Regions from separate parts of the Bradyrhizobium sp. LA2.1 genome, predicted to be linked through region 1. Evidence: predicted binding sites of a transcription regulator. Region 1 holds the regulator's gene; each other region holds the start of a gene.
What was found. The regulator PhoB, encoded in region 1, activates phosphate uptake and scavenging genes when phosphate is short. The targets are predictions, from matches to a motif close to TGTCATNNANCTGTCAT.

Region 1 (3,253 bases):
GAGGTGAAATCGAGATAGCGATCGCCATTGGTCGCAATCAGCCAGCAGCCTTCACCGCGCTCGAAACCGAGGTCGGACCTGGCGAAAACGGGGAGCAAATGCGGCGCTGCGCTGTTAGTCATGACGATCACTTGAATGTTGCGGACGGTGTGAGCGTGCATTGCGCAACGCACCATTGACCGGCCCGGAAAACGAAACGTGCCGCCTTTTAAGGGCGGCACGTGTGACTATCTTATGCCTGGTGAAACCGGTGTCAATGCCGCCCGGAAAGCCTCGCGAAACGCAAAATCCGTAGTCTTGCGGTGGCGATTTTGCGTATTTCCGCCACGGAACATGTGGAAGCGAGTCGGCGGACTCTTGCGCGTGAGTCACGCCATATTGTAGCGTTTGGCTTGTCAGATACGACATCTCGTGCAGCAGTTCTGATCCTCTAAGTCCTCATGTACCGGCGTAAGCGTTCGGGCGCATCTGGTGCGCCCGGCGAGCCTTAAGGGATTCTGGCGGCACGGGTTTTTCGAAGCTTAGGCATTCGCCGTGCGGCCGCCAGGATGGCAGGCGCCGGCGAAGGAAAGGGTGCAATGACCGTTTTGACCTGGTCGGATGATCGCGTCGAGCAGCTGAAAAAGCTCTGGGAGGCCGGACTTTCGGCCAGCCAGATCGCCGCTGAACTCGGCAATGTGACCCGCAATGCCGTAATCGGCAAAGTGCACCGGCTCGGCCTGTCGGGCCGCGCCAAGAGCCCTTCATCGGCAGCGCCGCGGCCGCGCAAGGCGCGTCCGGCGCAGCACATGATGCGGGTGACACGCCCGATCGCACGCGGCAACACCGCGCTGGCGCAGGCCTTCGAAGTCGAGGTCGAGGCCGAACCGGTCACCTACGACAACGTCGTGCCGATGAGCCAGCGGCTGTCGCTGCTGGAGCTGAACGAGGCGACCTGCCACTGGCCGGTCGGCGATCCCTCGAGCCCGGATTTCTTCTTCTGCGGCGGCAAGGCGCTCTCCGGCCTGCCCTACTGCGCCCAGCACTCGCGCGTGGCGTATCAGCCCGCGGCCGAGCGCCGGCGCGCGCCGGCGAAGCCGGGTCCGCGCTGAAGTCGTTCTGAGCTCAGACAAGGAGCCGTCACACGATGACGGCTCAGCAAATCCGATGTCGTCCCGGACAAGCGCGCCTCAAGCGCGCGCTGATCCGGACCCCCTAACCACCGCAAGATGTGGCTACGGGGACTCGGAGTTACCTTTTCGCACAATAATCACTCGCGGTGGGCGTCCTGGACCCGCGCTTACGCTTGTCCGGGACGACACCGAGAGATGGCCGCAGCTCACCGAGCTTACGCCTGCTCCGCCTTCGCAAAGCGATCGTCCAGTGCGTAGCCCGCGCCGCGGACGGTGCGGATCGGGTCCTGCTCGCGGCCGAGATTGAGCAGCTTGCGCAGGCGGCCGATATGGACGTCGACGGTGCGCTCGTCGATGTAGATGTCACGGCCCCAGACGCTGTCGAGCAGCTGCTCGCGCGAGAACACGCGGCCGGGATGCTCCAGGAAGAACTCCAGCAGGCGATATTCGGTCGGACCGAGATCGATCGGCCGGCCCGAGCGCGCCACGCGGCGCTTGTCGCGGTCGAGCTCGATGTCGCCATAGGCGAGCACGGTGGCGAGCCGCTCCGGGCTGGCGCGCCTGAGCAGGCCCTTCACGCGTGCCAGCAGCTCCGGCACCGAGAACGGCTTGACGATGTAGTCGTCGGCGCCGGTCGCAAGGCCCCGCACCCGCTCGCTCTCCTCGCCGCGCGCGGTGAGCATGATGATCGGGAGCTGCTTGGTCTCGGGCCGGGTGCGCAGCCGCCGGCACAGCTCGATGCCGGAGAGGCCCGGCAGCATCCAGTCGAGCACGATCAAATCGGGGATATGCTCCTTGAGGCGGGTGTCGGCATCGTCGCCGCGCATCACCGTCTCGACGTCATAGCCGTCGCCTTCGAGGTTGTAGCGGAGAAGCTCGGTGAGAGCTTCCTCGTCCTCAACCACCATAATGCGTGCGCCCATGGTGTTCGTCGCTCCTTAAGTGTTCGGGACCGTCGTGGCGAAAGTCGTCATGTCGCCCTTCGGCCGCTTGTCGGTGATCGCCTGGCCCTCGATCATGTAGAACACGGTCTCGGCGATGTTGGTGGCGTGGTCACCGATGCGCTCGATGTTCTTGGCGCAGAACATCAGGTGGATGCAGAACGAGATGTTGCGCGGATCCTCCATCATGTAGGTGAGGAGCTCGCGGAACAGCGAGGTGCAGATGGCGTCGACTTCCTCGTCGCCCTTCCACACCGCCATCGCCGCCGGCAGATCGTGCGCGGCATAGGCGTCCAGCACCGACTTGACCTGCTGCTGCACGAGATCGGTCATGTGCTCCAGGCCGCGGAACAGCTTGAGCGGATGGAAATCCGTCTCCAGCGCCGCGACGCGCTTGCCCATGTTCTTGGCGAGGTCGCCGATCCGCTCGAGATCGGTGGCGACGCGCATGGCGCCGACGATCTCGCGCAGATCCACCGCCATCGGCTGGCGGCGCGCGATGGTGAGAACGGCGCGCTCCTCGATCTTCTTCTGGAGCGCGTCGAGCTCGGTGTCGATGGTGACCACGCGCTGGCCGAGCGCGACGTCGCGGCGGATCAGCGCGTCGACGGAATCGACGATCATGCGCTCGGCGATGCCGCCCATCTCGGCGACCAGGCGCGTGAGCTCCTGGAGGTCGGTGTCGAAGGCCTTTGCGGTATGTTCAGAACCCATGTTCCGTCTCCTCAGCCGAACCGGCCGGTGATGTAATCCTGCGTGCGCCGGTCGGTCGGCGACGTGAAGATCTTGCTGGTGTCGTCGAACTCGATCAGCTCGCCGAGATACATGAAGGCGGTCTTGTCGGAGACGCGCGCCGCCTGCTGCATGTTGTGGGTGACGATCGCGATCGTGTAGTTCTCGGACAGTTCCTGGATCAGCTCCTCGACCTTGGCGGTCGAGATCGGGTCGAGCGCCGAGCAGGGCTCGTCGAACAAGATCACCTCGGGCCGCACCGCGACCGTGCGGGCGATGCAGAGGCGCTGCTGCTGGCCGCCGGAGAGCGACAGGCCGGAGGCGTTGAGCTTGTCCTTGACCTCGTTCCACAGCGCGCCGCCGCGCAGCGCCTTCTCGACGCGGTCGTCCATCTCGGACTTCGAGATCTTCTCGTAAAGGCGGATGCCGAAGGCGATGTTCTCGTAGATCGTCATCGGGAACGGCGTC
Region 2 (3,253 bases), on a different contig from region 1:
AACAGCGGGGTGCGGATGGCGAAGGGCGCGATCACGCGCGCTGCTGCATCGATATCGGCAGGGCCGATCGGGAGGAGCTGTTCGGTCATACCCAATGTTATCGCGCCGGACGAGGCGCGGGGCAAGACACCTGCGCGCGATGAACCTTGGTTTTCAGGCTACGAAACTAACCGGCTCCGCCCCATTCCTGCCTGGAAGCACCGCGCCAACCGCCTTGATGCTGTCCACAAAGGCCCTCGCCGAGGCATCCCAGGTGTAGTTGGCGGCGAATTCGACGCAGTCCTGCCGGGACACGTCGAGCGCCGCGAAGCAGGCGTTGCGCAGATCGTGATCGAGGGCGCCGACCGGTGCATCGCCGATCACGTCGCGGGGGCCCTTCACCGGGAAGGCCGCAACCGGCAGGCCGCTGGCGAGCGCTTCCAGCAGGACCAGGCCGAACGTGTCGGTCTTGCTGGGGAACACGAACACGTCGGCCGCCGCATAGATTGCCGCCAGCGCCTCGCCGTGCTTCTCGCCCAGGAAGATCGCATCCGGATAGGCTTCTTCCAGCGCGACCCGCGCCGGGCCGTCGCCGACGATCACCTTGGTGCCGGGCAGATCGAGATCGAGAAACGCCTCGAGGTTCTTCTCCACTGCGATCCGGCCGACCGAGAGAAACACCGGCGCCGGCAGGCAGAGGTCGATCCCACGGGGGTGGAACAGGCTGGTGTCGACGCCGCGCGGCCACAGCACGACGTTGTCGAAGCCGCGTTCGCCAAGCTCGCGGGCGAGCGCCGGCGTTGCCGCCATCACGGCGCGGCTGGGCGCGTGAAATCGGCGCAGCGCTCGCCAGATCAGGGATTCCGGAACCGGCACGCGGGCGCGGACATATTCGGGAAAGCGGGTGTGGAAGCTGGTCGTGAACGGCAGCTTGCGCTGGCGGCAGTAGCGGCGGACCATCAGGCCGATCGGCCCCTCCGTCGCAATGTGGATGCTGTCGGGGCGCGCCTCTTCGATCAGCTTCGCGATTCGCGCCGGGCGCGGCATGGCGAGCCGCACGTCGCGGTAGCTCGGCATCGCGAAGGTGCGGAACGATTGCGGCGTCAGGAACGTGAACTCGACACCGAGCCCCTCGGCGGCGTCTGCGAGCTTGGTCAGCGTCCGAACCACACCATTGACTTGCGGGTGCCAGGCGTCGGTCGCGACCAGGATGCGCATCAAGCGGCCCTTGCTGCGACCTGCGGGACCTGTGCCGGCTTCCGCGCCTGATCCGCCCAGGTGATGATCTCGAAATGACCATCGTCATGCTCGACCAGCGCCGTGCAGCTCTCGACCCAGTCGCCGCAATTCATGTAGCGGATGCCGCCCTCGTCGCGGATCACGGCATAGTGGATGTGGCCGCAGATCACGCCGTCGGCGTCGTGACGCCGCGCCTCGGCGGCGAGCGCCTGCTCGAACGCGCCGATATAGTTGACGGCGTTCTTGACCTTCTGCTTGGCCCATTGCGACAGTGACCAATAGGGCACTTTGAACATGCGCCGGAAGAAGTTGACGAAGCGATTCATCTGGATCGCGAAGTCATAGGCCTTGTCGCCGAGATGGGCGAGCCAGCGCGCGTTCTGCACCACGAGGTCGAAGATGTCGCCGTGGATGACGAGATAGCGCTTGCCGTCCACGCCGGTGTGGACGGTGTTCTCGACCACGTCGATGCCGCCGAAATGCGTGCCGTAATAGTTGCGCAGGAACTCGTCGTGATTGCCGGGAATGTAGATGACCTTGGCGCCCTTGCGCGCCTTGCGCAGCAGCTTCTGGACCAGGTCGTTATGCGATTGCGGCCAGTGCCAGCTCGATTTCAGCGCCCAGCCGTCGACGATGTCTCCGACGAGATAGATCGTGTCGGCATCGTGGTATCGCAGGAAGTCGAGCAGCAGGTCGGCTTGAGAACCGCGGGCTCCGAGATGAACGTCGGAGATGAACAACGTGCGAAAGCGCCTTTCAGGGCTCTCGTCACTCACATCGTAACTTCCCATGCGACAGCCTGTAACAATATCCCGTGACAGGGGGATGACCAATGAATCTTTGAGGCACCCTCGGATACGAATCAAACCTCGCCTCGCCCGTCCCGCGAATATCAGTCGCATGCGACAATCAGGCGACATGACGCCGCAACGGCCTCCGCAAGACCCCGGAACCGATGGCTGATCAGGTTAACGGCAGCGGTCCCGCGCGCCGCTGGCGGCCCGGATCAGTAAAATTTGTGGAAATGATGGATCGGCCCGTGGCCGTGGCCGACGCTGAAGCGGTCGGCGGCCGCGATCGCTGCGCTGATCCAGGCCTTGGCGCTCCGCACGGCCCGCTCGAGATCCTCGCCCCGGGCAAGCCCGGCCGCGACGGCCGAGGACAGTGAGCACCCCGTGCCGTGGGTGTTGCGGGTGGCGACCCGCGGCGCCGCAAGCGCGATCGTGTTGTCGGCATCGACGAGATAGTCGATGCTTTCGGCGCCCTCGCCGTGCCCGCCCTTGATCAGGACCGCGCGGCTGCCCAGCGCCAGCAGCCGGCGCCCCTGGCTCTCGATCTCGGCCTCGCGTGTCGCGACGGGCTCGTCGAGCAGAGCCGCGGCCTCGGGCAGATTAGGCGTGATCACCGACGCCAGCGGCATCAGTTTCTTGCGCAGGGCTTCCACGGCCTCCGCGGCGAGCAGGCGATCGCCGGAGGTTGCGACCATCACGGGATCGAGCACGATATGGCGAGGCTTCCAGCGCGACAGCGCCGCCGCGATCGCATCGATGCTGGCGGCCTGCGCCACCATCCCGATCTTCACCGCGCCGACCTCGAGATCGGAAAACACGGCATCGATCTGCGCGGTGACGAATTCGGCGGGCACCGCGTGGATGCCGGTGACGCCGTTCGTGTTCTGCGCCGTCAGCGCCGTGATCGCGGAGGCGCCATAGACGCCGAGCGCGGCAAAGGTCTTCAGGTCGGCCTGGATGCCGGCGCCGCCGCTCGAATCGGAGCCGGCGATGGTGAGCGCCACGGGCGTCGTCATGGGGCGATTTTCCGCGTTTTTGAGACCATCACCCGTCCTAGCGCGCACCCCGGTGGCCCGCAAGTTCGCTTGCTAAATCCGGCCGATTTTGGCCTATTAGCCGCCAGATATGCTTCGGAGTGACTGCAATGGTTCCTTTTTTCGTCCAGATCAAATGCAAGCTCGGCCAGTCCTACACGGTCGCCAACGCGCTTGCCGAAGCCGAGATCGCCTCCGAGATCTACTCCA
Region 3 (3,253 bases), on a different contig from region 1:
CGCTGATCAGGCTGGTCAGCAACTAGGGCACGATCTTCGCGACAAGCGCGGACCGCGTCGCGCGGAGATCATGCTCAAGCAACAACCCTTACAGCGTGGCCAGATCTTCCGGCACGTTGCCGAATTTGCGCAGCAGCGTGGCGTCGCCGAATTCGCCGGTCATGGGATCGCCGCTGCGGCTGAACGCAACCGCGCCGATATGGCCGGCACCGTGCGCCAGGATCTCGGCGCGCCGCAACGCGGCCGCCGAGCTCTGGCATTCCTCCGCGGCGCCCGCGACAGGCGATCCGTCGGCATCGATCAGGAAGGGCATTGCAACGTAGTAGGTCACATCCGACATGGCGTTGCTCCGATGTTGAACTCAGGCGGCGCTGCTGTTGCTCCGCACCTTGCTGCGTGCGGTCTCGGGAATGCAGCCGGCTGAAATCGCCGCCTGTAATTCTTCCAGCTCTGCTTCCAGATATTCGTTGGCCATGATCAGCGCCTTGATGGTGCTGCGCAGATTGCCGTCGCACATCGCGATCGCCTGGTCGCAGGCCTGTTCATAATGGCTGTTGTCGAGAAGGGCGGTTGCCGACATCTGCGTTGTCCTCGGGGGTTTCCTGGGCGTTTCCTGGGGCGGTGGGATGCCCAAATGTTCCTATTTTGTTCTTTTCGAGTCAAGCGGATTCGGATGCGGCGAGCTGCCACGAAAAGGGCCTCGCGGTTCAGGCGATGATGTCCGGCGTGATCTGGTCTTCGATGAACGCGATACGGTCGCGCAACAACAGCTTGCGCTTCTTCAACCGTTGTAACCGCAACAGGTCGGGGGCAGGCGATTGATGCATCGCATCGATCGCGGCGTCGAGATCTCGGTGTTCTTGCTGCAACCGGGTGAGCTCGGCTTCGAGCTCACGCTCGTCTTCATTGGTCATGTTCGCGGTGGCCGAAAACCCGATGGGCGTGAGATTCAAGGCTGTGGATGCCCTGTGGAAATTATCGTCCTTGCGCGCCGTGATCGCAAGCGATCTCGGGCCGCCGCTCACCGAACTCTCGCAAGATATTTCGACGATTCGTTGCGGCGTTGCGCAAGCACATTGATATCATGGATTTTTCCAGCGTGGTTCCTTACTCACGATTCGTTACATATGAATTTTCAAAAATGACGCTGCGACGACGGATACATATCGACAGAACGAATCGGTGATGTACACTTGTTTGTCCGGATCGAATCCAAGGTTTCCCCCTACCGAGGAGGTTTCGAATGACAATTCAGGCACATCTGGTTGAATTGGAACGGAAGCACAAAACGCTCGAAAACGAATTGCACGAAGCTCTCGTGCACCTTTCAACAGACGACCTGCAAATTGTTGAGTTGAAGCGACGGAAGTTGATGGTCAAGGACCAGATCGAGCGTTTGAAGCACACCGGCGACACGCTCCACTAGTAACCCCTGTAACAGTGTAGAGTTGAACTTACCCTTTCATGCAGGGGTGAGAGCTATTGCGCTCATCCCTGCATGAAGGTGCGCAGCGTGCAAAGTTATTTGCGCGGCGCTTGGAGCCTTTCCGCTCCGATTGAAAATCCCCTAGATGCCTGCGAGCTCAGCGACGTGGTCCGCGATCGCGAGCGATGACGTCAGTCCCGGCGATTCGATGCCGAACAGGTTGATCAGGCCTTCGACGCCGTGATCGCGCGGGCCCTGCATCAGAAAATCCTGCGTGGCCACCGCCGGCGGCACGATCTTCGGGCGAATGCCCGAATAGCTCGGCATCAGCGCGCCGTCGGGTAGCGTCGGCCAGTATCTCCGGATCGCCGGATAGAAGCGCTCGGCGCGTGATGGATCGACCTCGTAATTGATCGTCTCGATCCACTCGACGTCGGGGCCGAAGCGTGCCTGCCCGGCCATGTCCAGTGTCAGATGCACGCCGAGCCCGCCTGGCTCGGGCACCGGATAGATCAGGTGCGAGAATGGTGCCCTGGCGTTGCAGCTGAAATAGTTTCCCTTGGCGAGATAGGCCGGCGGAATCCGGTCGATCGGCATGCCGTCGATGTGGCGTGCGACCGTTGTCGCCGAGAGCCCGGCGGCGTTGACGAGCAAGCCGCATTGCAGCGTCATCGGCGCTTCGCCGCCGGCCTCGATCTCGATCACATCGCCGGCTGCCTTGGCGCGGACCAGCGGGGTGTGAAACGCGAAGGCCGCGCCGGCTGCCTCGGCCTCGCCGCGCAGCGAGAGCATGTAGGCGTGGCTGTCGATGATGCCGGTCGATGGCGAGAGCAGCGCGGCGTCGCAGGCGAGCGCCGGCTCCAGCGCGCGCGCGGCCTCGCCGGTGAGCAGCTGCATGTCGAGCACGCCATTGGCCTCGGCATGCGCCTTGATCGATTGCAGCTTCTCGGTCTCCTTGGCGCTGGTCGCGACGATCAGCTTGCCGCAGTTCTTGTGCGGGATGCCGCGCTCGCCGCAGTAGCGGTACAGCTCGTGCTTGCCGCTGACACACATGCGCGCCATCCAGCTGCCGGCGCGGTAATAGATCCCGGCATGGATCACCTCGCTGTTGCGCGAGGAGGTGATGGTGCCGATGGCCTCGGCTTCCTCGAGCACGATCACCTCGCGCCCGGCCTGGGCAAGCTTTCGAGCCACCGCGAGCCCGACCACGCCGGCTCCGATGACGACGCAGTCGACCCTATCCATGGTTGTGCAGTGTATCCATTGAAAGCAACGGTGGCATCAGGCCTGAGAACCACGGCACCGGGCCGTTTTCCATTAAGGAAGCATTTATCATGTCAGGGCAATTGCCGTATTTGGCGTCACATTTTTCTGTTGCGCGTACAGGCGTTTACCCGATCCAAACCCGTGAAGCCAGACAATCCGACGTTGAAAGCGCGGGTGGCTGATGGCTGAGAAGAACTGGCACGTGGGCAGCACGCTTCCGATTGCTGTGCAGGCCGTCGTGTGCCTGGGCAGCGCGGTCGCGCCTGCGCGCGCCTTTGCGCTCTCGGACAGCTTCGCGCCGCCAGGCAAGCTCGATCCCAATTTGGTCTGGGAAGCGCTGATCGGCGGCATCGTCGTCTGTGCGTTCCTGGCCGCCATCGCGCTGTGGATCCATTCCTCGCTGCGCCGCACCAAGCGCTTGCAGCTGCGGCGCAACGCCTTCGTCTCCTCCGCCATGAACAATCTCAACCAGGGCGTGGTGATGACGGATGCGCAACGACGCATCATGTTCTGCAACGACCGCTATCTCGAGATCTACGGCCTGGCGCGCTCGGATCTGTG

Region 2: ABIB95_RS41765 (UDP-2,3-diacylglucosamine diphosphatase) is a predicted target of PhoB. The motif match lies at 2,033-2,049, and genes of this name have one in related genera.
Region 3: ABIB95_RS23095 (YdcH family protein) is a predicted target of PhoB. The motif match lies at 1,142-1,158, and genes of this name have one in related genera.

The regions. Positions count from the first base shown of each region.
Region 1 covers NZ_JBEPQI010000006.1:264,386-267,638, reverse strand. Annotated here, with positions in the region: gene ABIB95_RS13895 (aspartate aminotransferase family protein) at 1-122, opposite strand, end outside; gene ABIB95_RS13890 (GcrA family cell cycle regulator) at 579-1,091, shown strand; gene phoB (phosphate regulon transcriptional regulator PhoB) at 1,328-2,035, opposite strand; gene phoU (phosphate signaling complex protein PhoU) at 2,051-2,767, opposite strand; gene pstB (phosphate ABC transporter ATP-binding protein PstB) at 2,779-3,253, opposite strand, start outside.
Region 2 covers NZ_JBEPQI010000034.1:56,959-60,211, reverse strand. Annotated here, with positions in the region: gene ABIB95_RS41775 (threonine/serine dehydratase family protein) at 1-89, opposite strand, end outside; gene ABIB95_RS41770 (glycosyltransferase family 4 protein) at 154-1,197, opposite strand; gene ABIB95_RS41765 (UDP-2,3-diacylglucosamine diphosphatase) at 1,197-2,009, opposite strand; gene thiD (bifunctional hydroxymethylpyrimidine kinase/phosphomethylpyrimidine kinase) at 2,225-3,025, opposite strand; gene ABIB95_RS41755 (Lrp/AsnC ligand binding domain-containing protein) at 3,154-3,253, shown strand, end outside.
Region 3 covers NZ_JBEPQI010000011.1:253,596-256,848, forward strand. Annotated here, with positions in the region: gene ABIB95_RS23075 (GGDEF domain-containing protein) at 1-26, shown strand, start outside; gene ABIB95_RS23080 (hypothetical protein) at 89-340, opposite strand; gene ABIB95_RS23085 (hypothetical protein) at 362-580, opposite strand; gene ABIB95_RS23090 (YdcH family protein) at 708-914, opposite strand; gene ABIB95_RS23095 (YdcH family protein) at 1,244-1,426, shown strand; gene ABIB95_RS23100 (NAD(P)/FAD-dependent oxidoreductase) at 1,568-2,671, opposite strand; gene ABIB95_RS23105 (sensor domain-containing protein) at 2,874-3,253, shown strand, end outside.